One region of the Pseudomonas sp. GW821-FHT10C09 genome, then DNA from elsewhere that is predicted to be linked to it. Evidence: predicted binding sites of a transcription regulator. Region 1 holds the regulator's gene; each other region holds the start of a gene.

What was found. The regulator sigma-54, encoded in region 1, starts transcription at its own class of promoters, with help from an activator protein. The targets are predictions, from matches to a motif close to ANTGGCATNNANNTTGCTNT.
Region 2: a site for sigma-54 is predicted at 4,832-4,851, ahead of flgB (flagellar basal body rod protein FlgB). Genes of this name have one in related genera too.
Region 3: a site for sigma-54 is predicted at 6,876-6,895, ahead of glnA (type I glutamate--ammonia ligase). Genes of this name have one in related genera too.

The regions. Positions count from the first base shown of each region.
Region 1 is NZ_JBWKNG010000010.1:51,719-61,642, reverse strand. Features, by position in the region: gene AC07N8_RS12195 (ZIP family metal transporter) at 1-315, shown strand, start outside; gene AC07N8_RS12190 (HPr family phosphocarrier protein) at 324-599, opposite strand; gene rapZ (RNase adapter RapZ) at 615-1,472, opposite strand; gene ptsN (PTS IIA-like nitrogen regulatory protein PtsN) at 1,475-1,939, opposite strand; gene hpf (ribosome hibernation-promoting factor, HPF/YfiA family) at 1,952-2,260, opposite strand; gene AC07N8_RS12170 (RNA polymerase factor sigma-54) at 2,335-3,828, opposite strand; gene lptB (LPS export ABC transporter ATP-binding protein) at 4,012-4,737, opposite strand; gene lptA (lipopolysaccharide transport periplasmic protein LptA) at 4,737-5,285, opposite strand; gene lptC (LPS export ABC transporter periplasmic protein LptC) at 5,272-5,844, opposite strand; gene AC07N8_RS12150 (KdsC family phosphatase) at 5,852-6,376, opposite strand; gene AC07N8_RS12145 (KpsF/GutQ family sugar-phosphate isomerase) at 6,376-7,350, opposite strand; gene AC07N8_RS12140 (ATP-binding cassette domain-containing protein) at 7,628-8,437, shown strand; gene mlaE (lipid asymmetry maintenance ABC transporter permease subunit MlaE) at 8,437-9,234, shown strand; gene mlaD (outer membrane lipid asymmetry maintenance protein MlaD) at 9,234-9,701, shown strand; gene AC07N8_RS12125 (MlaC/ttg2D family ABC transporter substrate-binding protein) at 9,713-9,924, shown strand, end outside.
Region 2 is NZ_JBWKNG010000024.1:42,068-51,991, forward strand. Features, by position in the region: gene AC07N8_RS23165 (flagellar brake protein) at 28-774, opposite strand; gene AC07N8_RS23170 (flagella synthesis protein FlgN) at 867-1,334, opposite strand; gene flgM (flagellar biosynthesis anti-sigma factor FlgM) at 1,384-1,710, opposite strand; gene flgA (flagellar basal body P-ring formation chaperone FlgA) at 1,878-2,639, opposite strand; gene AC07N8_RS23185 (chemotaxis protein CheV) at 2,722-3,654, shown strand; gene cheR (protein-glutamate O-methyltransferase CheR) at 3,701-4,528, shown strand; gene flgB (flagellar basal body rod protein FlgB) at 4,894-5,301, shown strand; gene flgC (flagellar basal body rod protein FlgC) at 5,305-5,748, shown strand; gene flgD (flagellar hook assembly protein FlgD) at 5,764-6,489, shown strand; gene flgE (flagellar hook protein FlgE) at 6,521-7,837, shown strand; gene AC07N8_RS23215 (ribonucleoside-diphosphate reductase subunit alpha) at 8,129-9,924, opposite strand, start outside.
Region 3 is NZ_JBWKNG010000027.1:50,599-60,522, reverse strand. Features, by position in the region: gene AC07N8_RS24710 (glycogen/starch/alpha-glucan phosphorylase) at 1-2,358, opposite strand, end outside; gene AC07N8_RS24705 (YkgJ family cysteine cluster protein) at 2,619-3,059, shown strand; gene typA (translational GTPase TypA) at 3,247-5,067, opposite strand; gene thiI (tRNA uracil 4-sulfurtransferase ThiI) at 5,207-6,661, opposite strand; gene glnA (type I glutamate--ammonia ligase) at 6,992-8,398, shown strand; gene AC07N8_RS24685 (hypothetical protein) at 8,594-9,202, shown strand; gene AC07N8_RS24680 (cupin domain-containing protein) at 9,417-9,839, shown strand; gene AC07N8_RS24675 (DUF4124 domain-containing protein) at 9,866-9,924, shown strand, end outside.

The sequences.
Region 1 (9,924 bases):
TTGCAGGATGTCCCGGAAGGGCTGGTGATTGCGTTGGTGTTGGCCGGGGCGGGGATGTCGCGGGTCAAGGCGTTCCTGATCGGTGCGGCGTCAGGTTTGGTCGAGCCGGTATTTGCGCTGTTGTGTGCGTGGTTGGTGAGTCTTGCGGAGCTGTTGTTACCTTTGGGATTGGCACTGGCGGCGGGGGCGATGTTGCTGGTGGTCACCCATGAAGTCATCCCCGAGTCGCGACGTAACGGTCACGACAAACTGGCGAGTCTTGGTTTGCTGATCGGGTTTTGTTTGATGATGGTGATGGATACGGCGCTCGCCTAGGCGAGCGTTTATTCACCTTCGTCGAAATATCTGTTGATCAAGTCCACCAATGCCTGCATCGCTTCGTCAGCCTGTTCACCTTCAGTGCTCAGGTGGATTTTGGTGCCCTTGCCCGCAGCGAGCATCATCATGGCCATGATGCTTTTGCCATCGACCGTGGATTCCGGCGTGCGTCCTACTCTGATCGTGCAATTCTTGAATTCACCGGCGACGCCGACAAATTTTGCAGAAGCACGGGCATGCAGGCCCAGCTTGTTGATGATTTCGATTTCCAGAGCAGGCATCGCGGTGTGAATCCTTTAGCTGAGGTCGCGGTGGCGGACCTGGACATTCTTCAGGGATTGTTGCAGAACCTGGCCCAGACGTTCGGTCAGGTAGACGGAGCGGTGATGCCCGCCGGTGCAGCCAATGGCAATGGTGACATAAGCGCGGTTGCTGGCGGCAAAGCGCGGCAGCCACTTGAGCAGATACGACGATATGTCCTGGAACATTTCTTCGACGTCCGGTTGAGCGGCGAGGTACTCGGCCACCGGCTGATCGAGCCCGGACTGCGCACGCAGCTCCGGCTTCCAGTAAGGGTTGGGCAGGCAGCGCACGTCGAACACCAGGTCCGCGTCCACGGGCATGCCACGCTTGAATCCGAACGACTCGACCAGAAATGCAGTACCGGCTTCCGGCTGGTTCAGCAGGCGCAGCTTGATGGTGTCGCGCAGCTGGTACAGGTTCAGGTTCGTGGTATTGATCTTGAGGTCGGCCAGATCGACGATCGGACCCAGCAGATTGCTTTCGTCCTCGATAGCTTCGGCCAATGAACGGTTGGCAGTGCTCAGCGGGTGACGTCGACGGGTTTCGGAAAAGCGCTTGAGCAGGGTTTCTTCGTCGGCGTCCAGGTACAGCACATCGCACTTGATATGCCGGCTACGGACTTCTTCGAGCAGTTCGGGAAAGCGTGACAGGTGGCTCGGCAGGTTGCGCGCATCGATGGACACGGCGACCAGCGGCTGTGCCAGTTCGGTATGAATCAGTGCGCGTTCGGCCAGTTCCGGCAGCAAGCCGGCGGGCAGGTTGTCGATGCAGTAGTAGCCGTTGTCCTCGAGAACATCGAGTACGGTACTTTTACCTGAGCCGGAACGGCCACTGACGATGATCAAGCGCATGGTTACGGACCGTTTTGCTCGTCCAGGACAACCTGATACAAGGCTTCGTTGCTCGGGGCGCTGCGCAGACGATCACGGACTTCTTTGCGATCGAGCATGCTGGCGATCTGGCGGAGCAGTTCAAGGTGCACATCGGTAGCGGCTTGCGGGACCAGCAATACGAACAGCAGGTCAACCGGAGCGCCGTCGATGGCGTCGAAATCGATAGGGGCGTCGAGGTGCATCAAGGCGCTGATGGGCGACTCGCAACCCTTCAGGCGGCAGTGGGGGATGGCGATGCCGTTGCCAAAACCGGTCGAGCCGAGTTTTTCACGGGCAATCAAAGCCTCGAAGACATCTTGCATCTCCAGATCCGGCACTTCCCGGGCGATCAGGTTGGCAATTTGTTCGAGGGCTTTCTTTTTACTGCCGCCCGGCACGTTCACGAGGGAACGGCCGGGGGTCAGGATGTTTTCAAGTCGGATCATGGGTTGGGAGTGTTAACGACCGGTTGCACCCTGGAGGAGGCTCTGGGTCTTTTCCTTATGCTTTTTGAGTTGTTTATCCAGCTTGTCGGTCAGTGCGTCGATCGCCGCGTACATATCGGTATGTTCCGCGTTGGCGACCACTTCATTGCCGGGAATATGCAGGGTGGCTTCGATTTTCTGCTTCAGCTTCTCGACCGTCATCGTGACCTGCACGTTGGTGATCTTGTCGAAATGCCGCTCTAATCGTTCGAGTTTTTCGCCGATGTAGGTGCGCAGGGGTTCGGTCACTTCCAGTTGGTGTCCACTGATGTTGACTTGCATACAGCTTCTCCTTCGTTGCCAGTGCATAAAGCGGTAGATCAGATGATCTACCACTGGAACGCTGTGGCGTGGCTCTACATCAACCGCTTGCGTTCGCTCGAAGGCGCGATCCCCAAGGATTCGCGGTACTTGGCGACGGTGCGGCGAGCCACCTGAATGCCTTGTGCCTCCAGTAAACCAGCGATCTTGCTGTCACTCAACGGCTTTTTCTGATTTTCCGCGGCAACCAGTTTTTTGATGATCGCGCGGATCGCCGTGGACGAGCATTCGCCGCCTTCGGAGGTGCTGACGTGACTGGAGAAAAAGTACTTCAGCTCATAAATACCTCGAGGGGTATGCATGAATTTTTGCGTGGTCACCCGTGAAATCGTCGATTCGTGCATGCCTACCGCTTCGGCGATGTCATGCAGGACCAACGGCTTCATGGCTTCGTCGCCGTATTCCAGGAAGCCGCGCTGATGCTCGACGATCTGGGTGGCAACTTTCATCAGGGTTTCATTGCGACTTTGCAGGCTCTTGATGAACCAGCGGGCCTCTTGCAACTGATTGCGCATGAAGGTGTTATCAGCGCTGGTGTCGGCGCGACGAACAAACCCGGCGTATTGGGCGTTGACCCGCAGCCTTGGCACCGATTCCTGGTTCAGTTCCACCAGCCAGCGTTCGTTATCCTTGCGCACGATTACGTCGGGGACGACATACTCGGCTTCGCTGGATTCGATCTGCGAGCCGGGGCGCGGGTTGAGGCTCTGGACCAGTTCGATAACCTGGCGCAGTTCATCTTCCTTGAGCTTCATGCGGCGCATCAACTGGCTGTAGTCACGACTGCCGAGCAAATCGATGTAGTCGCTGACCAGGCGCTTGGCTTCGGTCAGCCAAGGTGTCTTGACGGGCAATTGGCGCAATTGCAGCAGCAGGCATTCGCCCAGGTTACGCGCGCCGATGCCGGCCGGTTCGAATTGCTGGATGCGGTGCAGGACGGCTTCGATTTCGTCCAGTTCGATGTCCAGTTCCGGATCGAACGCTTCGAGGATCTCCTCGAGGGTTTCATCCAGGTAGCCCTGATTGTTGATGCAGTCGATCAGGGTCACGGCGATCAGGCGATCGGTGTCGGACATCGGTGCCAGGTTCAGTTGCCAGAGCAGGTGGCTTTGCAGGCTCTCGCCGGCCGATGTGCGAGTGGTGAAGTCCCATTCGTCGTCATCGTTGCTCGGCAGGCTGCTGGCGCTGGTCTGGTAGACGTCTTCCCAGGCTGTGTCGACGGGCAGTTCGTTAGGAATGCGCTCGTTCCAGTCACCTTCCTCGAGGTTGTCCACCGTCGGGGCGGTTTCCTGGTAGGAGGGTTCCGAAACATCGGCATTGGGTTGCTGTTCGGCTTTGTCGGCCAAGGGGTCGGCGTTGTCGAAGTCGTCGCCTTCTTCCTGGCGTTCGAGCATCGGATTGGACTCCAGGGCCTCCTGGATTTCCTGTTGCAGGTCCAGGGTCGACAATTGGAGCAGGCGGATGGCCTGTTGCAGCTGCGGTGTCATCGTCAGCTGCTGGCCCATTCTCAAGACTAGCGATGGTTTCATGGCAGGGGCTTAACACCTTATTCGCCGGCGCACATGCGCCATCCACTACAGGGCGCCGGAGCGCCAAACATAAGCAAATTATATGCCTGAAACTGAAGTGTTTGCCTAGAGCGCTGTAACAATAAAAACCTGTTGATTTTTATCGCCGTAAGCGCTCAGTCGACTAGCCAGACACCTCAACGCTTACAGGCGGAACTCATGGCCCAGATAAACTTCTTTAACCAGGTCGTTGGCCAGGATAGTGGCGGAGTCGCCTTCGGCGATCAGCTGGCCATCGTTGACGATGTAGGCGGTTTCGCAGATATCCAGGGTTTCTCGGACGTTGTGGTCAGTGATCAGCACGCCAATGCCCTTGGCCTTGAGGTGGTAGATGATCTGCTTGATGTCGCCAACCGAGATCGGGTCCACGCCGGCGAAAGGTTCGTCGAGCAGGATGAATTTCGGATTGGTGGCCAGTGCACGAGCGATCTCCACGCGGCGGCGTTCGCCACCGGACAGGCTCATGCCGAGGTTGTCGCGGATGTGGCTGATGTGGAATTCCTGCAGCAGGCTTTCCAGCTCTTTGCGACGCCCGGCCTTGTCGAGTTCCTTGCGGGTCTCGAGGATCGCCATGATGTTGTCGGCCACCGAGAGTTTGCGGAAGATCGATGCTTCTTGCGGCAGATAGCCGATACCAGCCTTTGCACGACCGTGCATGGGCTGGTGGCTGACGTCCAGATCGTCGATCAGTACGCGGCCCTGATCAGCCTGCACCAGGCCGACGATCATGTAGAAGCAGGTGGTCTTGCCGGCGCCGTTGGGACCCAGCAGGCCGACGATTTGACCGCTGTCGATCGACAGGCTGACGTCACGCACGACCTGGCGGCTCTTGTAGCTCTTGGCCAGATGCTGAGCTTTCAGAGTTGCCATTACTGGGCCTTCTGCTCGTCGGTTTTCTTCTTCGGCTGGATCACCATGTCGATGCGTGGACGCGCCTCGGTGACCTTGTTACCTGTCGCACGGCCAGCGCTCGCAAGCTTCTTGACCGTGTCGTAGACGATTTTCTCGCCCTGGGTGGTGTTGTTATCCTTGTCGACAACTTTTGCCTTGTCGATCAGCACGACGCGGTTTTGCGCGGCGTGGTACTGGATGGTCACGCCCCAGCCCTGCACAGGCTTGGTGTCGCCAGCGGTCTGCAGTTGCTCGAAGTAGGCGAGGTTGCCCACCGAAGTCACCACGTCGATGTCGCCTGCCGGCGTACGCGTGATGGTCACGGTGTTGCCCTTAACGATCATCGAACCCTGGGTAATGATCACGTCACCTTTGTAGGTGGCAACGCCATTCTTGTCGTCCAGTTGGGCATCGTCGGCCTGAATGCGGATTGGCTGCTCTTGATCGTTCGGCAGAGCCCAGGCGCTCACGCTTCCCAGTGCTGCGCCCAGACTGAGCAAAATAGGGAGGGTTTTAACGAGCCTCATACTGTCCTCTTACGTTAGATAGCAGGTGTATCCTGCTTTCTTTCAAGTACGCTTTCATTCCGTTGCCTGTCGATACACCGCCAGCGCCGTCGATTCTAACGGGTTGGTCGGTCTGCGCATATTGCTGCTGCGGGAACACAGTCATACGGGTGGTGGTAATCAGGGTCTTGCGGTTTTTTTCGTCGAAACGGGTGATACGTACCGAATCGATCAGCTCGACCTGAGTACCGTCCGGATTGACTTCCCCGTGTTCGCTCTGGACGTGCCAGGGAAACTGGGTGCCGCGAAACATGTTCAAGTCGGGATTGGTCAGCAGCGTGACCTCGGACGCTTTCAGGTGTTCGACCTTGTCGGACGTCATTTCGTACTGCAATTTGCCATCCGGCAGGTACTGCACGCTGTGGGCGTTGAGTGCGTAATAGTCGATCGCGCTTTCATCGACAGGGGCAACTGTCTTGTCGAGGAAGCGTTCCGGGCTGATGTTCCAGTAGCCGACCGCAGCGAACAGCGCCGCGATGCAACTGAACAACAGGATGTTACGAAACTTTTTGCTCAGCATAATGGGCTCACAGGTACGCGGCGTTAGCCGCATCGAGGCGGCCCTGGGCGCGCAGGATCAATTCGCAGAATTCGCGAGCGGCACCCTCGCCGCCACGGGCGACGGTAATGCCATGGGCGTTTTCACGCACGAAGCTGGCAGCGTTGGCTACCGCCATGCCCAGGCCGACGCGGCGAATCACCGGCAGGTCCGGCAGGTCGTCACCGAGGTAGGCCACTTGTTCATAGCTTAGGTTGAGTTGGGCCAGAAGTTCGTCCAGTACCACCAGTTTGTCCTCGCGGCCTTGATAAAGGTGCGGGATACCGAGGTTTTTCGCTCGTCGTTCGACCACCGGGGTCTTGCGGCCACTGATGATAGCCGTCTGTACGCCCGCCGCCATCAACATCTTGATGCCTTGACCGTCGAGGGTGTTGAACGTCTTGAACTCACTACCGTCTTCAAGGAAGTACAGGCGTCCGTCGGTCAGCACGCCGTCGACGTCGAACACCGCGAGTTTGATCTGTTTGCCGCGTTGCAGCAGGTCCTCACTCATTACATTACTCCTGCACGCAACAAGTCGTGCATGTTCAAGGCGCCGACCGGACGGTCTTCGCTGTCGACCACGACCAGGGCGTTGATTTTGTGGTCTTCCATGATTTTCAGGGCCTCGGCGGCGAGCATTTCGGCGCGGGCGGTCTTGCCGTGGGCGGTCATGACCTGGTCGATGGTGGCGGTGTGGATGTCGATGCTGCGATCCAGCGTGCGGCGCAGATCGCCGTCAGTGAAGATCCCTGCCAGCTTGCCGTCGGCTTCCAGAATGACGGTCATGCCCAGGCCCTTGCGGGTCATTTCCATCAAGGCGTCCTTGAGCAAGGTGCCGCGTTGAACCTGCGGCAGCTCTTGCCCGGCGTGCATGACGTTTTCCACTTTCAGCAGCAGACGTCGGCCCAGTGCACCACCGGGGTGGGAAAAGGCGAAGTCTTCAGCGGTAAAGCCGCGCGCTTCCAGCAACGCAACGGCCAGGGCGTCGCCCATCACCAAAGCGGCAGTGGTAGAGGAGGTCGGTGCCAGGTTCAGCGGGCAGGCCTCGTGTTCGACGTGAACGTTGAGATTGACCTCGGCAGCCTTGGCCAGCGGGGAATCCGGGTTGCCGGTGACGCTGATCAACTGAATGCCCAGACGCTTGATAAGGGGCAGCAGGGTGACGATTTCGTTGGTGGAACCGGAGTTCGACAGGGCCAGGATGATGTCATCCCGCGTGATCATGCCCATGTCGCCATGGCTGGCTTCGGCCGGGTGCACGAAAAAAGCCGTGGTGCCGGTGCTGGCCAGGGTGGCGGCGATCTTGTTGCCGATGTGCCCGGATTTACCCATGCCTACTACAACCACGCGGCCTTTGCTGGCCAGAATCATCTCGCAAGCGCGTACGAAATCAGCGTCGATGTGGGGTAGCAAGCCTTCTACGGCTTCCAGTTCGAGGCGGATGGTGCGTTGTGCTGATTGAATCAGGTCGCTGGATTGGCTCATGTCAGAAATCGTATAGCCTGATGAAAAGGCGGCGATTATAGCGGTAATGATCAAAACCCTCACGCTAGTTCGTCACGCTTTGTCATCCCCTGTAACCGAATCCCCTCTAAACGAGGCTTTTTGCCTGTCAAGTTACTGAACATGGTCGGGCTTGGGCCTTGGGCGCTTGGCCTTTGCAGTGATATAGTTCGCCGCCAGTTCGGCCTGCCCGGGGAGGTATGTGCTTTCGTCAGAGAGCCAGGCGTCCGAGTGAGAGGCTGCATCGCAAGGAGTTTAGATGAGTGCCGATAACGCCTACGCGGTCGAGCTGAAGGGACTGTCCTTCAAGCGCGGTACGCGCAGCATTTTCAATAACGTCGATATCCGTATCCCGCGCGGCAAGGTCACCGGCATCATGGGGCCTTCCGGGTGTGGCAAAACCACGCTGTTGCGATTGATGGGCGCACAATTGCGTCCAACAAAGGGCGAAGTCTGGGTCAACGGCCAGAACCTGCCCAAGTTGTCGCGCAGTGATCTGTTCGATGCGCGCAAGCACATGGGAGTGCTGTTCCAGAGCGGCGCCCTGTTCACCGACCTCGATGTGTTCGAGAACGTCGCCTTCCCGCTGCGCGTTCATACCGAGCTGCCGGAAGAAATGATCCGTGACATCGTCCTGCTTAAATTGCAGGCCGTGGGCTTGCGTGGCGCCATCGACCTGATGCCTGACGAGTTGTCCGGCGGCATGAAGCGTCGTGTTGCGCTGGCCCGGGCAATTGCTCTCGACCCGCAGATCCTCATGTACGACGAGCCCTTTGTCGGCCAGGACCCCATCGCCATGGGCGTACTGGTGCGCCTGATCCGCCTGCTCAACGACGCCCTGGGAATCACCAGTATCGTGGTCTCCCACGATCTGGCCGAAACCGCGAGCATCGCCGACTACATCTATGTCGTCGGCGAAGGCCAGGTGTTGGGGCAGGGGACTCCCGAGGAACTGATGAACTCGCAGGAGCCACGGATCCGTCAATTTATGACGGGCGAACCCGACGGTCCGGTCGCATACCACTTTCCAGCGACGGATTACCGCGCAGATCTTCTGGGGAAGCGTTGATGCGCAAGATTTCATTAATAGAACGCGTACGCCGGTTTGGCCATGCCGCCATCGACGTGCTGGCGGTGTTCGGTCGCTCGACGATTTTCCTGTTCCATGCCTTGCTCGGTCGCGGTGGCATCGGCGGCGGCTTTGGCCTGCTGGTCAAGCAGTTGCATTCAGTGGGCGTGATGTCCCTGGTGATCATTGTCGTCTCCGGCGTGTTCATCGGGATGGTGCTGGCGCTGCAAGGCTTCAACATCCTGTCCAGCTACGGCTCGGAACAGGCGGTCGGGCAGATGGTTGCGCTGACGCTGCTGCGTGAATTGGGGCCTGTGGTGACGGCATTGCTGTTCGCCGGGCGTGCCGGTTCGGCGCTGACGGCAGAAATCGGCAACATGAAATCCACCGAACAGTTGTCCAGTCTGGAAATGATTGGTGTCGACCCGCTCAAATACATCGTCGCCCCGCGCTTGTGGGCCGGCTTCATTTCCCTGCCGGTGCTGGCGATGATTTTCAGCGTGGTGGGTATCTGGGGCGGTTCGTGGGTGGCCGTCGACTGGCTCGGTGTGTATGAAGGTTCGTACTGGTCCAACATGCAAAACAGCGTGACGTTCACTGATGATGTGCTCAATGGCATCATCAAAAGCATCGTCTTCGCGTTCGTCGTGACCTGGATCGCCGTATTCCAAGGCTATGACTGTGAACCCACTTCCGAGGGGATCAGTCGTGCCACTACCAAGACCGTGGTGTATGCCTCTCTGGCTGTACTCGGCCTGGACTTTATTTTGACCGCCTTGATGTTTGGAGATTTCTGATGCAAAACCGCACCCTGGAAATCGGTGTCGGCCTTTTCTTGCTGGCTGGCATCCTGGCTTTATTGCTGCTGGCGTTGCGGGTGAGTGGTCTGTCCCCGAGCCCGAGCACTGACACGTATAAACTTTATGCGTATTTCGACAATATCGCCGGTTTGACGGTCAGAGCTAAAGTGACCATGGCCGGTGTGACCATCGGCAAGGTCACGGCGATCGATCTGGACCGCGACAGCTTCACCGGCCGGGTGACCATGCAACTGGAAAAGCGCGTAGATAACCTGCCGACTGACTCCACTGCATCTATCCTCACCGCTGGCCTGTTGGGCGAGAAGTACATCGGTATCAGCGTGGGCGGCGAAGAAGCCTTGCTCAAGGATGGTGGGACCATCCACGACACCCAGTCGTCGCTGGTACTCGAGGACCTGATCGGTAAATTCCTGCTCAATACCGTTAGCAAAGACGCCAAATGAGGAGCTTTTGAATGATCTCTACCTTGCGACGTGGCCTGTTGGTAGTACTCGCGGCGCTGCCGTTGATGGCTAACGCCGTGGCGGCGCCTTCCGCGCACGATCTGGTACAGGACACCACCAACCGGATGCTGGCCGATCTGTCGGCCAACAAAGAGAAGTACAAGCAGGACCCACAGGACTTCTATACGGCGCTGAACACCATCGTCGGACCTGTGGTGGATGC
Region 2 (9,924 bases), on a different contig from region 1:
CTGCCCGTTTTTTGTTGAAGCGTTGTATCAGAGATCGTCTTTGTCGAAGCGCCGTGCTTCACGCTGCAGCTGATACACGAAGCGCTCGACCTGACGCTGCACCAGCCCGCTCATGTTGTGAAAGCGGATGCCAGCGAAGGTGGTGGAGATCCTTTCTTCGAAGTGCAGATAACGCAGCTCAACCGGGGTGGTCATGCTGCCAAAGGGCAGGTCGGCGACGAAGCGGTCGTAGACCTGGCCCAGTTGCAGTCGGCCGGTGATGTCGCCGTCAAAGCGCAGCTTGCAGCCGGTGGCGGAAATATCCAGCAGCTTGCCGCTGACCGGGAACTTGAGCTTTTCACCGCCCAGTTCGACGTTGACCAATTGCGCCAGTTTCAAGGCAGCCCGGAAGGCGTTGCGGCGCTGGTGGTAGACCACTTCGTCAGGCAGTTTGCCGCGATAGCAGCGGGTGTCGCTGAATTCGTCGATGCTCAGCGGGCCGTTGCTTTCCCAGGCGATGCGCACGCCGTCGTGGAAGCCTTCGACCCGAAACGACTCGCCCGCCAGCAGATAGCGTTCGCCATCGCGGGGCACCATTTCGTCCAGGGCAATCGTGTTGTTGTCCCGGTCAACCTCAACCAGATAGCTCTGGAAGCGCTGGTTACGTTCGTGGAACGTAATGATCAGCGGGTCATGGCTTTCTTGCAGCTGCCGCAGGTTACCCGCGATCTCCATGGGCGTGGAGAGCACCTTGGGTGGCTGCGGAGCATCTTCCGCGGTTAAGGCATTGGACACGGTTCATCGTTCTCCGGACAAAATGTGACAGCGCATGGCCAGCATACTGCCAGCATGTGGCGCGTCTTGAAAGTGCGAACTCATCAACAGGTTCATGCCTGACTGAGCGGGCGCGGCTTCGCTAGCTTGGCGGTTGATCCGCGGGCATCGTAAAGCGCGGGTGGTTCGCCGCCGGTGAGGATCTTCAGCTGATTGGCCGTGGCGGCCTGCTGGACCAGGATCGACTGACCATTATTGACATTGATGGCCTGGCACTGCGCCAGAAGGTCGGTCAGGGCATCGCTTTGCGCAAGTAACTGGTCACCGACGCTGGATTGGCTGGCGAGTTGCTCCAGCCCCTTGCGATTGGTGGGCAGATTGAGGCTGGCGAGGACTTCGCTGCGCTTGCGGCCATGCTGTTCGAGCAGAATGATCATTGCCTGTTTGCGCGCCAGAATGTCTTCGAGCAGTGGCATGTCGCGACCATGCAAGGCGAGAGACTCGGTTTGCAGTAACTCCAGCAAGTGTTGCGCTGGAGCAAAGTCGTCGATGATCAGTTGCAGTAAATTAGTGTCGTGCATGGCTGGCCTTGGGGTTTAAGCGTCCAAAAGCCTGGCGCAGGCCGGGGGCCTAGCGCTGGGCTTCGAAGTTGAGCAGTTTGCTGGCTACACGGTTGCTGTCGACTTTATAGCTGCCATCGGCAATCGCTGCTTTCAACTCGGCCACGCGGGCATTGTCGACGGCAGGCTGATCGCGCAGCTTGTCAGTGACCTTCTGCAACTGTTGAGCCTCATTGCTGAGGTGTACCGATTCCCCGCTTTTGGCGGTACTGGCCTGTTCGGCCGGGGTATTCAGCGGCGCGGATTTGCCGGCTTCGGCAGTGTCCTTGTTGGCGCTGGTACGCGTACTGCCGGTCAGTGACGAGGAACTGTTCAAACGGCTGAAATCGATGACCATGATAAAAAACCTCTGGGAATTTGGACGCTTGCCATGTTTTCGGCTCTCCCTGCAAAAACTTTAGGCCCATTTATCAATGAGCCTGCATGCGCCAGCGCATTTCCTGCGTGAGGCACAGTTTAGGGAACAGCCACGGCCAGCGCCATGTTTTCGCAAGGGCAGAATTTCTACATGGCCACTTCCACCTGGCCCGGCGCCATGACCTGCGCCTTGATGACCCGTTGGGAGTTGAGGTTTTTTACCCGGATCTGTTCACGCAACCCGCCATTGGACAGGGCTTCGCCCGGCATGCGCACGCTGAGCGTGCCACTGCGGGCGGTAATCACGACCTGGTCGCCTTTGGAAATGACTTCGGCCTGTTCGAGATGGACCAGCGTCAGCACCTGATCGGCGACCGTTGGTCGGGTAAGTTTCTGCCCGATCGCCTGATCCGTCGAGGTGAAGTAGCCCTGGCCGATCAGGCTGATGTCTCGTTCGCGCAGCATGACGTCGCCCGGCTCGATAAAGCCGGCGCGCTTGAGCGGTCGGGTGGTGGTGACGACGTCGCGAAACAGGCGGACTTGAGCGGGCACGAACACCGTCCAGGGTGAGGTGCTGTCGCAACGAACCTTGACCGTGACCCGACCAATCGGGATCGCCGGGCTCTCCAAAGTGGCTGTCAATTCCTTGTCGCACATGGGCATTCGCAGGCGCGGATCGAGCTGCTTGACCTCGATCTCATAACGACCTTCGGTTTGACTGGTCGCCAAATAGTCTTCTACGGTGAACTCAAGAAAGCCCTGAGTGACGCCGATAAGCATGTCAGGCAAGGTAACTGCGTCAGCAAGGGCAGGGCTGCCAGCGTTGAACAGGCAGACGGCCGACATCGCGCAAAGCACTTGGCGAGCGTTTGATGTCAGGCGTCGGAAAAATGTCGGTTCTGTGTTCATAAGAGTTAAAAAGCAAGCGCCGTGCCGTTTAGCAATGAACGTGCGTCGCAACACACTTAAGCGTTGGTGTAGGAGTCTGTGCATGGCTGGTGTAATGGATGCGGTAAACCAGCGCACGCAACTGGTAGGGCAGAATCGCCTGGAGCTGCTGTTGTTCCGTCTCGACGGCCAGCAGCTCTATGGGATCAACGTGTTCAAGGTTCGGGAAGTGCTGCAATGCCCAAAGCTCACGCTGATGCCAAAATCCAGTCCTGTCGTGTGCGGTGTGGCAAATATCCGGGGGGCGACCATTCCGATTCTTGATCTGGCCATGGCGACCGGCTCCGGCGCGCTGAAAGATCAAAGCAATCCGTTCGTGATCATCACCGAGTACAACACCAAGACCCAGGGTTTCCTGGTGCGCTCGGTGGAGCGCATCGTCAACATGAACTGGGAAGAGATTCATCCGCCACCCAAGGGCACGGGGCGCGATCACTACCTGACGGCTGTGACTCGGGTCGACAATCAGTTAGTCGAAATCATCGACGTCGAGAAAGTCCTCGCGGAAGTGGCGCCGACGCCGGAAGCAATTTCGGTTGGTGTGGTCGATGTCGAAACCCAGCACAAGGCCTTGTCCTTGAAGGTCTTGACCGTCGATGACTCGTCCGTGGCACGCAAACAGGTAACCCGTTGCCTGCAAACGGTCGGTGTCGAAGTGGTGGCGTTGAACGACGGCAAGCAAGCGCTGGACTATTTGAAAAAGCTGGTCGATGAAGGGAAAAAGCCGGAAGAAGAGTTCCTGATGATGATTTCCGACATCGAGATGCCGGAAATGGACGGGTACACCCTCACGGCCGAGATCCGCAACGACCCGCGCATGCAAAAGCTTCATATCATCCTGCATACTTCGTTGTCGGGGGTATTCAATCAGGCGATGGTCAAGAAAGTCGGTGCTGATGACTTCCTTGCCAAATTCCGTCCTGATGACCTGGCATCCCGGGTAGTCGACCGGATCAAAGCAGCAGATATCAGCTAGGGGCCTTCTGCCCCTGGTGGTTAACACGATTTAAGAGGCGGCATCTTTGTCTACGGGTAATTTGGATTTCGAACAGTTCCGGGTCTTCCTGGAAAAAGCCTGTGGCATTTTGCTCGGTGAAAACAAGCAGTACCTGGTCTCGAGCCGTCTCAACAAACTGATGGAACAGCAAGGCATCAAATCCCTGGGTGAGCTGGTCCAGCGCATCCAGACCCAGCCGCGCAGTGGTTTGCGCGAGATGGTGGTGGACGCGATGACCACCAACGAAACCCTGTGGTTTCGTGACACCTATCCGTTTGAAGTGTTGAAGAACAAGGTATTGCCTGAAGCGATCAAGGCCGCACCCGGCCAGCGTTTGCGGATCTGGTCCGCGGCGTGTTCGTCGGGTCAGGAACCGTACTCGCTGTCGATGTCCATCGACGAGTTCGAGCGCGTCAACATGGGCCAGCTGAAGATGGGGGCGCAGATTGTCGCCACCGACCTGTCCGGCACCATGCTGACCAACTGCAAGACCGGCGAGTACGATAGCCTGGCGATCGGCCGTGGCCTGTCGCCCGAGCGTCTCCAGCGTTACTTCGACCCGAAAGGGCCGGGGCGCTGGGCGATCAAGGCGCCGATCAAGAGCCGCGTGGAGTTTCGCTCGTTCAACCTGCTGGACAGCTACGCGGCCCTCGGCAAATTCGACATCGTGTTCTGCCGCAACGTGCTGATCTACTTCTCCGCCGAGGTGAAGAAGGACATCCTGTTGCGCATTCACAGCACGCTCAAGCCGGGCGGCTATCTGTTCCTCGGCGCGTCCGAAGCGCTGAACGGTTTGCCAGACCATTACCAGATGGTCCAGTGCAGCCCGGGGATCATTTACCAGGCGAAGTGATTGGTTGGCGGCATACAAAAAAACGGGAGTCCTCAGGGGCTCCCGTTTTTTTTGCCGATGATTTCCCGCCAACACCACTAAACCCTGTGGGAGCGAGCCTGCTCGCGAAAGCGCTGGGTCAGGCAATGCAGATAGATGTCGACTGACAGGACGCCTTCGCGAGCAGGCTCGCTCCCACAAGGGATCTGCGTTGCTCTTGAGAAAGCGGCAGAAAAGCGGCATCCAGCGGAAACCGGTTGCCGCTTTTCTGGCATTGCCGCCCTTGCCACTGCCCGCAAAGCCCCGGTTTTCGGGCTTTTTCGATTTGGCACGCGGCTTGCTATGTCTCTGTTACGAAAAATCAGGTCACCCGAAGGTTTCCCGACATGAGCATCAGCTTCGATAAAGCGCTCGGTATCCACGAACAAGCCCTGGGCTTCCGCGCTCAGCGTGCCGAAGTCCTGGCCAACAACATCGCCAACGCCGACACCCCGAACTACAAGGCTCGGGATCTGGACTTCTCCAAAGTGCTCGCCGCACAGAACGAGAAAACTAAGGGCGGTACTTTTGCCTTGAACATGACCAACAGCCGTCATATCGAAGCTGAAGGCCTGGGCAATGGCGACGAGTCGCTGCTGTATCGCACGCCGATGCAACCGTCGATCGACCAGAACACCGTGGACGCCCAACTGGAACAGTCGAACTACGCGGAAAACGCCGTCGGCTTCCAGGCCAGCTTCACCCTGCTCAACAGCAAATTCAAAGGGCTGGTATCAGCCCTGCGCGGAGAGTAATTCATGTCTCTATCCAGTGTTTTCAACATTGCCGGTAGCGGCATGAGCGCACAAACCACGCGTTTGAACACCGTGGCCTCGAACATCGCCAACGCCGAAACCGTCTCGTCGAGCATCGACCAGACCTATCGCGCCCGTCACCCGGTGTTCGCCACCATGTTCCAGGGCGGCCAGAACGGCGGCAGCGATTCGCTGTTCCAGAGCCAGGACGCTGCCGGTCAAGGCGTGCAAGTGCTCGGCGTGGTCGAAGACCAGAGCAACCTCGAAGCGCGTTATGAGCCGAACCATCCCGCTGCCGACGCCAAGGGCTACGTCTACTACCCGAACGTCAACGTCGTCGAAGAAATGGCCGACATGATTTCCGCGAGCCGTTCGTTCCAGACCAACGCCGAAATGATGAACACCGCCAAAACCATGATGCAGAAGGTCCTGACCCTCGGTCAGTGATAAGGGGCGACTCAGATGAGTGTTACCGATACCACCAGCGGCTTGAGCCTCAAGGATGTCCTGGCCAACTCTTCGGTCAAGACCAATAACACCAGCAGCGACGGCCTGGCCGGAGCCACTAACAGTGCCACCGGCAATAAAGCATTGGGCAAAGATGCCTTCCTGCAATTGCTGGTGACTCAGCTGAAAAACCAGAACCCGCTGGAACCGCAGGACAACGGCGCGTTCGTCGCTCAGTTGGCGCAGTTCAGTAGCCTGGAAGGCATCACCACGCTCAACGATACGGTCAGCGGCATTGCCGGCAACTACAACTCGTCGCAAGCGTTGCAGGCTTCTTCGCTGGTGGGTCGTTCGGTCGTCGCCCAGACCGACACCGCGGTGGTCGATACCTCCAAGAGTTTCAACGGTACAGCAGTCGTACCGGCCTCGACGAACCCGGTCACGATCAAGATCACGGACACCGATGGCAAAGTCGTTCGCACCATCGATCTTGGCAGCCAGCAAGCCGGCAACGCCGGTTTCATCTGGGACGGCAAGAACGATGCGGGTGAAGTGGCCAAGGCCGGCACCTACAAGTTTGCAGCTACCGCGACTTACGACAGCCAGGCGACCTCGCTGGTGACTTACCTGCCGGCAACCGTCAACAGCGTGACCATCAGCCAGACCGGCGGTGAGTTGATGCTGAACCTGGCAGGCCTGGGCAGTGTTGCCCTGTCCAAAGTACAGACCATTGGTATATAGAGCCGACTAACACGGCACAAAGGAGTGGAATATGTCTTTCAATATCGGCCTTAGCGGTCTCTATGCAGCCAACAAACAACTGGACGTCACCGGCAACAACATCGCCAACGTCGCGACCACCGGTTTCAAATCGTCCCGTGCAGAATTCGAAGACGTGTACTCGGCCACGCGCCTGGGTACCGGCAGCAAGACCGTCGGCAACGGCGTGCGTCTGGCCAACGTTTCCCAGCAGTTCGGCCAGGGCGACGTGAACAACACCGGCAACGTGTTGGACATGGGTATCCAGGGCAACGGTTTCTTCGTCATGAGCGACAACGGCTCGCTGAGTTACACCCGTGCCGGTGCGTTCAAGACTGACGCCCAGAACTACGTGGTCGACAACAACGGCCGCCGCTTGCAGGGTTTTGGCGTCGACGCCAACGGCAAGATCATCAACGGCGTGCTGACTGACCTGAAAATCGACACCTCGAGCCTGGCGCCGCACGCGACCACTCGTGTCGACCAGACGATGAACCTGAACTCCTCGGACCCACTGCCGACAGTGACGCCGTTCAACGTCAAAGACACCAACAGCTACAGCAAGACCATTTCCACCCCTGTGTTCGACACGCAGGGTAACCAGCACACGATGGACCAGTACTACGTTAAAAATGCGGCGTCCAACTCCTGGACTGTCTACACCTACATGGACGGCCGTAGCCCAACCAACCCGCTGGCTGAGCCGCCGGTGCCGATCACTGCTGACCTCACCTTCAATCCTGATGGCAGCATCAAGACCCTGGTGGGCGGTGCGGGCTGGACGCAAACCGGTACCACCCTGACCATGACAGGCTGGAAGCCGGGCGTGCTGGTTAACGCCAACACCAACCCGCCAACCTGGGCCCTGAACGGCTCGGACGCAGCCGCGGCCGGTATCGCGTTCGACATGACCAAAACCACGTCGTACGCTTCGCCAACCGCACGTACTGCGCAGTACCAGGACGGTTACGCGACAGGCCAGATTTCCAGCCTGACCATCGACGAAAGCGGTGTCATGACCGCCAACTTCACCAACCAGCAAACCAAGGCCATCGGCCAGGTCGCCATTGCCAGCTTCGCCAACGAACAAGGCTTGCAGCCAATTGGTGGTACTGCCTGGAAAGAAACCTTCGCCTCGGGCGTGCCTGGCATCGATGCTCCGAAAACCGGTACCTTGGGTTCGGTTGTGTCCAACTCGCTGGAAGAGTCCAACGTCAACCTGACCAACGAACTGGTTGATTTGATCAAGGCGCAGAGCAACTACCAGGCGAACGCCAAGACCATCTCCACCCAGAGCACCATCATGCAGACCATCATTCAGATGACTTGATGCCTGATAGCGCTGCATAAAGAACCCCTCGAAAGAGGGGTTTTTTTATGCCCGGGATTTGTCTCCGGATCTTGGTATTTCGGTTGTCTGGGCCGGCCTCTTCGCGAGCAGGCTCGCTCCCACATTTGACCGCATTCCTCCAGGCCAACCCGGTCTCCTGTGGGAGCGAGCCTGCTCGCGAAGAGGCCAGTGGGGGCGCCACTTTCCACCAGGCAAAAGAAAACCCCCGACCCATCCAGAGGATTGATCGGGGGTTTCAGGTCAGCGCCCTTCAGCGCCTACCGGCTCAGCTTATTGGCAAGCTTCGCAATCCGGCTCGTCGATGGCGCAGGCCTTTGGCACTGGAGCAGGGCCGGCAGGTGCTGCCAGGACCGAATCTTCACCTTGGTTGCCGCCGCTGGAAACAGCGTTCAGCTTGCCGGTGTTGATGGTCGACTTCTCGGTGCTGGTCGCGGCCAGGGCACGGAGGTAGTAAGTGGTTTTCAGACCACGGTACCAGGCCATGCGGTAGGTCACGTCCAGCTTCTTGCCCGATGCACCAGCGATGTACAGGTTCAGCGACTGAGCCTGGTCGATCCACTTCTGACGACGGCTTGCCGCGTCAACGATCCACTTGGTGTCCACTTCGAAAGCAGTCGCGTAGAGCTCTTTGAGTTCTTGCGGGATGCGCTCGATTTGCTGCACCGAACCGTCGTAGTACTTCAGGTCGTTGATCATGACCGAGTCCCACAGACCGCGAGCCTTCAGGTCGCGAACCAGGTACGGGTTGATCACGGTGAATTCGCCCGACAGGTTCGATTTCACGTAGAGGTTCTGGTAGGTCGGTTCGATCGACTGCGAGACGCCAGTGATGTTGGCGATGGTCGCGGTCGGTGCGATGGCCATGATGTTGGAGTTACGAATGCCTTTCTGTACACGGGCGCGAACCGGTGCCCAGTCCAGGGATTCTTTCAGGTCAACGTCGATGTACTTCTGGCCACGTTGCTCGATCAGGATCTGTTGCGAATCCAGCGGCAGGATGCCTTTGGACCACAGCGAACCCTGGAACGTCTCGTAGGCGCCACGCTCATCGGCGAGGTCGCAGGAAGCCTGGATCGCGTAGTAGCTGACCGCTTCCATCGACTTGTCGGCGAAGTCGACGGCAGCGTCGGAACCGTAAGGAATGTGCTGCAGGTACAGCGCGTCCTGGAAGCCCATGATGCCCAGGCCGACCGGACGGTGCTTGAAGTTGGAGTTCTTCGCTTGTGGCACCGAGTAGTAGTTGATGTCGATAACGTTATCGAGCATGCGAACAGCGGTGTTCACGGTGCGTTCCAGCTTGGCGGTGTCCAGCTTGCCGTTGACGATGTGGTTCGGCAGGTTGATCGAGCCCAGGTTGCAAACGGCGATCTCGTCCTTGTTGGTGTTCAAGGTGATCTCGGTGCACAGGTTCGAGCTGTGGACCACGCCCACGTGCTGCTGCGGGCTGCGCAGGTTGCACGGATCTTTGAAGGTCAGCCATGGGTGGCCGGTTTCAAACAGCATGGACAGCATTTTGCGCCACAGGTCTTTGGCCTGGATGGTCTTGAACAGTTTGACCTTGCCTGGGTATTCGGTCAGGGCTTCGTAGTACTCGTAGCGCTCTTCGAAGGCTTTACCGGTCAGGTCGTGCAGGTCCGGGACTTCGGATGGCGAGAACAGGGTCCACTTGCCGTCATCGAAGACGCGCTTCATGAACAAGTCAGGGATCCAGTTGGCAGTGTTCATGTCGTGGGTACGACGACGGTCATCACCGGTGTTCTTACGGAGTTCGATGAACTCTTCGATGTCCATGTGCCAGGTTTCCAGGTAGGCACACACAGCGCCTTTGCGCTTGCCACCCTGGTTAACGGCGACGGCGGTGTCGTTCACTACCTTGAGGAACGGAACAACGCCCTGGGATTTACCGTTGGTGCCCTTGATGTACGAACCGAGCGCACGAACCGGCGTCCAGTCGTTGCCCAGGCCACCGGCGAATTTCGACAACATGGCGTTGTCGTGGATCGCGTGGTAGATGCCCGACAGGTCATCCGGCACGGTGGTCAGGTAGCAGCTCGACAGCTGTGGAC
Region 3 (9,924 bases), on a different contig from region 1:
GCGCCACCATTCCTTGGAGTCGTGCCAATGGGCCTCGACACGCATCTGCGCGTCCCAGTAAGAGTCGAAGTCGGCACAGACCAGGAAGCGGTCGTAATCCACCAGCGAATCGATCAGCCCGGTGTAACGGGACGGATCATCCGGCGAGAACACCCCGCCACGAATCGCTTGCAGCACGTCATTCAGCCGATGGGACGCGGCGATGTCCGGCGTCGCGTTGAACTCATGGTTCTGTTTGCGCGCTTCCACCTGTTGCGCGCTGAGGCCAAAGATGAACATGTGCTCGGCGCCGATGCGTTCGCACATTTCGACGTTGGCGCCATCGAGGGTGCCGATGGTCAGGGCGCCGTTGAGGCCGAACTTCATGTTGCTGGTGCCGGAAGCCTCAAAGCCTGCTGTGGAAATCTGCTCCGACAAATCCGCTGCCGGAATAATGCTCTCCGCCAGGCTGACGTTGTAGTTGGGCAGGAACACCACTTTGAGCAAACCGCGCACGGTCGGGTCGTTGTTCACCACCCGGGCGATGTCGTTGGTCAATTTGATGATCAGCTTGGCCTGGTGATAACTGGCGGCGGCCTTGCCGGCGAAGATCTTCACGCGCGGCACCCAGTCGATTTCCGGCTCGGCCCGAATCGCCTGATACAACGCCACGGTGTGCATCAGGTTGAGCAACTGGCGTTTGTACTCGTGGATCCGTTTGACCTGCACGTCGAACATCGCCGCCGGGTTGACCGCCACGCCCAGCCGTTCGTGAATGATGTAGGCGAGGGCTTTTTTGCTGTGCAGACGCTGTTCGGCGAAGGCTTTGCGGAACGCCGGCTTTTCGGCGAACGGTTCCAGTTCGAGCAGACGTGATTCGGCGTTGTCCAGCAAATCAGGCCCGAGGGCATCGACCATCATCGACGTCAATTCGGGGTTGGCCTGGTAGAGCCAGCGGCGGAAGGTGATGCCGTTGGTCTTGTTGTTGATCCGATCCGGGTACAGCTTGTGCAGTTCGGAGAACACGGTTTTGCGCATCAATTGCGTGTGCAGCCCGGACACGCCGTTGACGCTGTGCGAACCCAGGAACGCGAGATTGCCCATGCGCACACGGCGGCCGTTGTCTTCTTCGATCAGCGATACCGCGCGCAACACGTCGAAGTCGTGAATGCCTTTGGCCCGTAGCGAATCGATGTGCTGGGCGTTGATCAGGTAAATGATCTGCATGTGCCGCGGCAACATCCGCTCCATCAAGCCGACTGGCCAGGTTTCCAGTGCTTCGGGCAACAGCGTGTGGTTGGTGTACGACAACGTGTCCACGGTGACCTGCCACGCCGCATCCCATGCCACGTCGTAGACATCGACCAGTTGGCGCATCAATTCGGCCACGGCAATCGAGGGGTGCGTGTCGTTGAGCTGGATCGCCGCGTGGTCGCCCAGGGTCAGGACCGAGGTGTGCATGTTGCGGTGACGGCGCAGCAAATCCTGCAAGGACGCGGCGACGAAGAAATATTCCTGACGCAGGCGCAGTTCCTGGCCGGCTTCGGTGCTGTCTGCCGGATAAAGGACCCGGGAAATACTTTCGGCCCGGGCTACTTCTGCCACGGCGCCCAAGTGGTCACCTGCGTTGAAGCGTTCCAGGTGCAAATCTTCCATGGCGCGGGCGCGCCACAGACGCAGCGTGTTGACGCTCGCCCCACGCCAGCCGACCACCGGCGTGTCGTAAGCAATCGCGCGGACGGTTTCCACCGGGGTCCAGACTTGCTTGGTCTTGCCGTTTTCATCGGTGACGGTTTCGACACTGCCGCCGAAGCCGATCGGGTAAACGACTTCTGGACGCTCGAATTCCCACGGGTTGCCGAAGTCCAGCCAGTGTTCGGTCTGTTCCTGCTGCCAGCCGTCGACGATGGCCTGGCGGAACAACCCGTGCTCATAACGAATGCCATAGCCGTGGCCGGCGATGCCGAGGGTCGACATGCTCTCCATGAAGCAGGCGGCCAGACGACCGAGGCCGCCGTTGCCCAGCGCCGCGTCGGGTTCCAGCAGGCGGATGCGCTCGAGGTCGACGCCGAGTTCGGTCAGCGCTTCGCGGGCGACGTCGAGCAAGCCAAGGTTGCTCAGGCTGTCGTAGAGCAGCCGGCCGATGAGAAATTCGAGGGAGAGGTAATAAACCCGTTTCTGCCCTTTGCGGTAGATCTGCCGGGTGTGGTCCATCCAGTGCTCGACCATGTGATCCCGCGCCGCGAGGGCAATGGCTTCGAACCAGTCGTGGTCGAAGGCGTGATCCGGGTCTTTACCCACCGCGTAGGTGAGTTTGGTCAAGACGGCGTCGCGAAATGCGGCCACCTCTGCTTCGCGAACAAGTGGTTCTTGAGTCATCGATAGGACCTCGAGCGAGCGTGGAATGGTTGAGCCTAGACGGTCTGACAGACGCTGGGGGCTCTGGTTCGGCAGTTTTTCCTGATAGTGCGAGATAGCTCGGCATTACATTGTCGTGTGCCTGAATCAATGCAGGGGCCGTGCCGGATTAACGGTGCTTTTTGGCTGGTACAGAAAAAATCTGGCGAAAGGTTGTTCAAAAATCCACCAGTCCCGGTATGATCGCGCGCCCTGATGCACGTAGCTGGTAACAACCGATGATGAAGCCCAACCTGATCGCCGCCGCTGAGATCGATCGCCTCGATACCTGGGCCAAGTACTCTGCGCCGATGTGCGGTTCCTGCGTGTCCAGTTGCTGCACGCTGCCGGTCGAGGTCAAGATCAAGGATCTGATCCGTATCGGCATCGTCGACGAGTTCGAACGCGGCGAGCCGGCGAAGAACATCGCCAAGCGTCTGCAGAAGGAAGGGATCGTCGAGCGTTACAGCCAGAAGACCGAGATCTTCACCCTCCAGCGCATGAGCAACAACGACTGCCTGTACCTGGATCGTAAGAGCCGTCTGTGCACTATTTATGAAAAGCGCCCGGATACCTGCCGCAATCACCCGAAAATCGGTCCGCGGCCTGGGTATTGCGCGTACAAACCGAAAGAAGTGGTGCGCGAGACCAGCGAGAGCCGTCGGCCGCTCGATAAGTTCTAACCAGAAATCTTCGTTGTCTGACAGGTCCTCATCGCGAGCAGGCTCGCTCCCACATTGAAATGCGCTCCCCAGTGGGAGCGAGCCTGCTCGCGAAGGGGCCAGCGCAAACACTACACATACCCCAGACAAACAAAAACGCCCCCGACCTTGCGGTCGGGGGCGTTTTTTTGTCAGCTAACTAAATGACTTAGTTACCGGACTTCTTCGCAGCGCGGGTACGCTCGCTTTCGCCCAGGATCTTCTTACGAAGACGGATGGACTTAGGAGTGACTTCGCACAATTCGTCTTCTTGAACGAATTCCAGAGCCTGCTCCAGAGTGAAGCGGATAGGCGGAACCAGAGCGATGGTTTCGTCTTTACCCGAAGCACGCATGTTGTCGAGCTTCTTGCCTTTGGTTGGGTTGACGCCCAGGTCGTTGTCGCGGCTGTTGATGCCGACGATTTGACCTTCGTACACGTCTTCACCGTGACCCAGGAACAATTTGCCGCGAGCTTGCAGGGTTTCCAGCGAGTAAGTCAGAGCCTTACCGGTAGCAACCGACACCAGCACGCCGTTCTGACGGCCGGACATGTCGCCGGACTTCATCACGTCGTAACGGTCGAAGATCGAGGTCAGGATGCCTGCACCGGAGGTCAGGGTCAGGAACTCGTTACGGAAACCGATCAGGCCACGAGCCGGGATGTTGTACTCAAGGCGCACACGGCCCTTGCCATCCGGAACCATGTTGGTCAGGTCGCCTTTACGGATACCGATCTGTTCCATGATCGAACCTTGCGATTCTTCTGGCAGGTCGATGGTCACGTTTTCATACGGTTCGTGCTTCACGCCGTCAACCATGCGGATGATCACTTCCGGACGACCAACACCCATTTCGAAGCCTTCGCGACGCATGGTTTCGATCAGTACCGAGAGGTGCAGCTCACCACGGCCGGAGACTTTGAACTTGTCGGCGGTGTCGCCTTCTTCAACGCGCAGGGCAACGTTGTAGAGCAGTTCTTTGTCCAGACGTTCCTTGATGTTACGGGAAGTCACGAACTTGCCTTCTTTACCGCAGAAAGGCGAGTCGTTTACCTGGAAGGTCATGGAAACGGTTGGTTCGTCAACGGTCAGCGGCTTCATCGCTTCGACGTTCAGTGGGTCGCACAGAGTGTCGGAGATGAACAGCTGGTCGAAGCCGCTGATGCAGACGATGTCGCCGGCAGCTGCTTCTTCAACGTCGATACGGTGCAGACCGTGGTGACCCATCAGCTTCAGGATACGACCGTTGCGCTTCTTGCCGTCGGCGTCGATAGCGACAACCGGAGTGTTCGGCTTGATGCGGCCACGAGCGATACGGCCAACGCCGATAACACCCAGGAAGCTGTTGTAGTCCAGAGCGGAGATTTGCATCTGGAACGGACCATCGCGGTCAACTTTCGGCGCAGGTACGTTGTCGACGATCGACTGGTACAGCGGGGTCATGTCTTCAGCCATGTCGGTGTGTTCCAGACCGGCAATGCCGTTCAGGGCCGAGGCGTAGACGACTTTGAAGTCCAGCTGTTCTTCGGTAGCACCAAGGTTGTCGAACAGGTCGAAGATCTGGTCCAGAACCCAGTCCGGACGCGCGCCTGGACGGTCAACCTTGTTGATGACCACGATTGGACGCAGGCCGGCTTCGAAAGCCTTCTTGGTCACGAAACGGGTTTGCGGCATAGGGCCGTCTTGAGCGTCAACCAGCAGCAGAACGGAGTCAACCATCGACATTACGCGTTCAACTTCGCCGCCGAAGTCGGCGTGGCCCGGGGTATCCACGATGTTGATGTGGTAGCCGTTCCAGTTGATGGCGGTGTTTTTCGCCAGAATGGTAATACCGCGCTCTTTCTCCTGGTCGTTGGAGTCCATCACGCGCTCGTCGTTGAGCTCGTTGCGCTCCAGGGTGCCGGATTGACGCAAGAGTTTGTCTACCAGGGTGGTTTTACCATGGTCAACGTGAGCAATGATGGCGATGTTGCGTAGATTTTCGATCACTTGTGTATCTCGATCAGAGGATTCGGTGTGCTGACAAGTCTTGGCAGCGATTAACAGTAGAGTCAGGCCTTGCCGTTACAGCTTGACGGCAGAGTCGGGGGGCCGGTGACGCAGGCCACAGGCATACAGCCCCGGGCTCTTAGCTCGGTCGATAAACGCGCACATTGGCATGCCCCTCACTGAGCAAATGGTGGGCATGCAGGCGACTCATCACGCCTTTGTCGCAATACAGCAGGTACTGGCGAGTAGGGTCCAGTTCCTTGAAACGAGCGTTCAATGCATAGAAAGGCATCGCTTGTACCTCGATACCAGCCGGGGCCAGCGGATCATCTTCAGCGGCATCCGGGTGACGGATGTCGATGATGATTTGCCCCGCCAGCGCTTCGCTGACTTCTTCAATCTGCAAGTCCTGGCCCAATTCGTCGATTACGCGATCGATCGGCACCAGTTTGGCGTTCTCGAGCGCACGCTCAAGGACCGCCATGTCGAATTCTTTCTCTTCATGCTCCACGCGCGGACGCTTGGCGTGGGTCTTTGGGTTCACCGAGATGACCCCGCAGTATTCCGGCATGTGCTTGGCGAAATCGGCAGTCCCGATTTCGTTAGCCAGGTCGATGATGTCCTGCTTGTGACTGGCGATCAGCGGACGCAAGACCAGCTTGTCGGTCACGCAGTCGATCACGGACAGGTTCGGCAACGTCTGGCTCGACACCTGGGAAATCGCTTCACCGGTGACCAGCGCTTCAATCTCCAGCCGATCAGCAATACGGGAAGCAGCGCGCAACATCATACGCTTCAAAACTACACCCATATGACTGTTATCGACTTTCCCGAGAATTTCTCCCAGAACTTCCTCGAACGGCACACTGACAAATAACACGCGTTGGGAGCTTCCGTACTTCTTCCAGATGAAGTGCGCGACTTCCATGACGCCCAGTTCATGGGCCCTTCCGCCCAGATTGAAGAAGCAGAAATGGCTCATCAGGCCACGGCGCATGATCTGGTACGCCGCCACGGTGGAGTCGAAGCCGCCGGACATCAGCACAAGCGTCTGTTCCAGTGCACCCAGCGGATAACCGCCGATGCTGTTGTGCTGGTTGTGGATCACAAACAACCGTTTGTCGCGAATTTCGATGCGAACTTCGATTTCCGGCGCTTTCAGCGAGATTCCGGCGGCGCCGCACTGACGACGCAGTTGGCTGCCGACGTATTTTTCGACGTCCATCGAGCTGAATTCGTGCTTGCCGGCGCGCTTGCAGCGCACCGAAAAGATCTTTCCGGCCAGGGACTCACCGAAGTGCTGCTTGCACTTGGCGACGATGTCGTCGAAGTCGCCCAACGGGTATTCATCGACCTGCAGGAAATGCGCGATGCCCGGCATGCAGCTCAGGCGCTCGGTCATCTCCTTCAGGGCTTTGGGCTCGCTGACGCGGGTTTCCAGCTCGAGATTGTCCCACACACCGTTCACCACCACGGCCGGGTCCAGGTCGCGGAGCACGGTGCGGATATTTTTAGCCAATTGGCGGATGAAACGCATCCGTACCGGGCGGCTCTTGATGGTGATCTCGGGGAAGACTTTTACGATTAGTTTCATGAAAACAGCGCGCGCTGGGCCAGCCGAAAAAGGGGGGCGCGGATTATAGCGGAAATTGCTCAAGGTTTAACCAGTTAATGTGCAGAAGGTTTTGCGCGCACCAAAACGGGTCATTTATGGATTTTAACGCTACATTGTAGGGCGAGATTTCTCCTCCGAACTCGCCTTGTGCCTTTATAAGCGTGAAATTGGGGCAAAAAACCCATGGTGGGGCACTGGCATGCAATTTGCTCCCTTGTGAGGCAGGTTGCCTTGGCAGAGTATTCGCGCCGGCATCACCCACATTCCAAGGGCATCCACTACCAAGCCCGAAGCCACCCGGAGGACACTATGTCGAAGTCGGTTCAACTCATCAAAGATCATGACGTCAAATGGATTGATCTGCGCTTCACGGACACCAAAGGCACTCAGCACCACGTGACCATGCCGGCTCGCGACGCGCTGGATGACGCTTTCTTCGAAGAAGGCAAAATGTTCGACGGCTCCTCCATCGCTGGCTGGAAAGGCATCGAAGCCTCCGACATGATCCTGCTGCCGGACGACAGCACTGCCGTCCTCGACCCGTTCACCGAAGACCCAACGCTGATTCTGGTCTGCAACGTGATCGACCCTTCGACCATGCAAGGCTATGACCGTGACCCACGCGCCATCGCCCACCGCGCCGAGGAATACCTGAAGTCGACCGGTATCGGCGATACAGTATTCGTTGGCCCGGAGCCAGAGTTCTTTATCTTTGATCAAGTGAAGTTCAAGTCGGACATCTCCGGCTCGATGTTCAAAATCTTCTCGGAACAAGGCTCGTGGATGTCCGACCAGGACATCGAAGGCGGCAACCATGGCCACCGTCCAGGTATCAAAGGCGGTTACTTCCCGGTTCCACCGTTTGACCACGACCACGAAATCCGTACCTCCATGTGCAATGCCATGGAAGAAATGGGCCTGACCATCGAAGTTCACCACCACGAAGTGGCGACTGCCGGCCAGAACGAAATCGGTGTGAAGTTCAACACCCTGGTTGCCAAGGCTGACGAAGTTCAGACCCTGAAGTACTGCGTACACAACGTTGCAGTTGCTTACGGCCGCACCGCGACCTTCATGCCTAAGCCTCTGTACGGCGACAACGGTTCGGGTATGCACGTTCACCTGTCCATCGCCAAAGATGGCAAGAACACCTTCGCTGGCGAAGGCTATGCCGGCCTGTCCGACACCGCCCTGTACTTCATCGGCGGCATCATCAAGCACGGTAAGGCCCTGAACGGCTTCACCAACCCGTCGACCAACTCCTACAAGCGTCTGGTCCCAGGTTTCGAAGCACCGGTAATGCTGGCCTACTCGGCTCGCAACCGTTCCGCTTCGATCCGTATTCCTTACGTGTCCAGCCCTCGCGCTCGCCGTATCGAAGCCCGCTTCCCGGATCCAGCAGCTAACCCGTACCTGGGCTTCGCTGCACTGTTGATGGCTGGCCTGGACGGCATCCAGAACAAGATCCACCCAGGCGATGCTGCTGACAAAAACCTGTACGACCTGCCGCCTGAAGAGGCGAAAGAGATCCCACAAGTTTGCGGCAGCCTGAAAGAAGCCCTGGAAGAGCTGGACAAAGGTCGCGCGTTCCTGACCAAAGGCGGCGTGTTCTCCGATGACTTCATCGACGCTTACATCGCTCTGAAAAGCGAAGAAGAAATCAAGGTCCGCACCTTCGTACACCCACTGGAATATGAGCTGTACTACAGCTGCTGATCCGGTAGCGCCTGCACACGCGGCGTAACAAATTGGCCTCCTTTGGGAGGCCTTTTTATTTGTAAAAAAAACAAGCACTTGGATTGAGAACAGAGCGCTCGCCGGGGTTAAACCCAGAAGCGCACCCGCCAATGGGTTCGCCAATCGCACGCAACCCTCTACCATCCGCCGCATTCTCTCCCTGCGGTTTTTGCGATGAACCTTCCCCGCACCAATTTTTTCTCGTTAACGCTGTTGCTCTGCGTCCTGACCGGCACTCAAGCCGCTGAAAGCCTCTTGCCTGCCGACGCTCACGAAGAAGCATGGCGCGTAGTGAAACCAGATCCGGACGCCCCGCTAGTCAGTGCGCGCCTGAACGGTCAAGCGAGCCACGGAAACAAAACCAGCGCAGCCATGCTGCAAGTCAGCTGTTATCGCTCTCCCGTGCGCCGCCCTGTTATCACACTGCTGACCTCGACGGATGAGCTGGGCTTCAACCCCGATGCCTTTGAAGGCCCTGACGCCCGATCCACCGGCCCCTTGAGCCTCAAAACGGGAATACTTGCGCCCCGCGACTATTCGATAAACGGCTTTTACACGAGTGCGCTTCCGCCATCAGACAAATTGCTCTTCAACTTTTACATGCCAACCAATCGGCAAGGGTTGAATGACTGGACCCACAAAGGCGCGCGGGGCCAATCGCTGACGCTGACACTACCGTCAACGATAAAAGGTGATCCACCGCTGACCGCCAGGTTTGTCCTGCCGCAAGACGACAGCAAATTGCGCAAGATAATCGGGCCTTGCATGAAAGATTCTGAATGAGCCTTCCAGGGCGACCGGGTGCAGTGGATGAGGTGATTTTTTTGAACGCCGCGTAGATTGCCTGATGGTTACGCGGCCAGTTTCAGACGTTTTTTTTGACGCATTTTCCAACAATAAAATCCGCCTTCCCCTCGGCCGCACGCAGTATCTTGCGGCATCAATCGCTGTGAATGATTCGCAGCCTGTCCACGGAATGGACTCAAAGGAAGGATCGATGAAAACCTACTCACTCAGGACAATACTGGTCGTGCTCGGCGCCCTTACCCTGCAGGGCTGCAGCACCACGGCCGAGCCCACGAAAATCGAACGAGAAATCCTGCTCAAGAGCAGTCAGTCGTGGGACAACTCACCTTACATGCGCTATCTGGATGCCACACCCGAGCTGACCGTGCTCAAACTCAAGATACCGGCCAACACCCAACTGCCCTGGCACATCCACCCTATTCCCAATGCGGGCTATGTCCTCTCCGGCGAGCTGATTATCGAGAGCAGGGACAACGGCCAGACCACACGCGTCAAACAAGGTGAAGCCGTGGCGGAAATGGTCGATATTGCCCATCGCGGGGTCACCGGCGATGAACCGGTAGAACTTATTGTGTTCTATGCTGGCAGCGAAGGTATTCCACTGTCGGAGTAAATCCTTGCTGCTCACAGGGAGTCTGAATGCGGCCACTTTTAATGCTTTTGCTGCTGTTCTTCGTCTATCCCGTGACGGCCCAAAT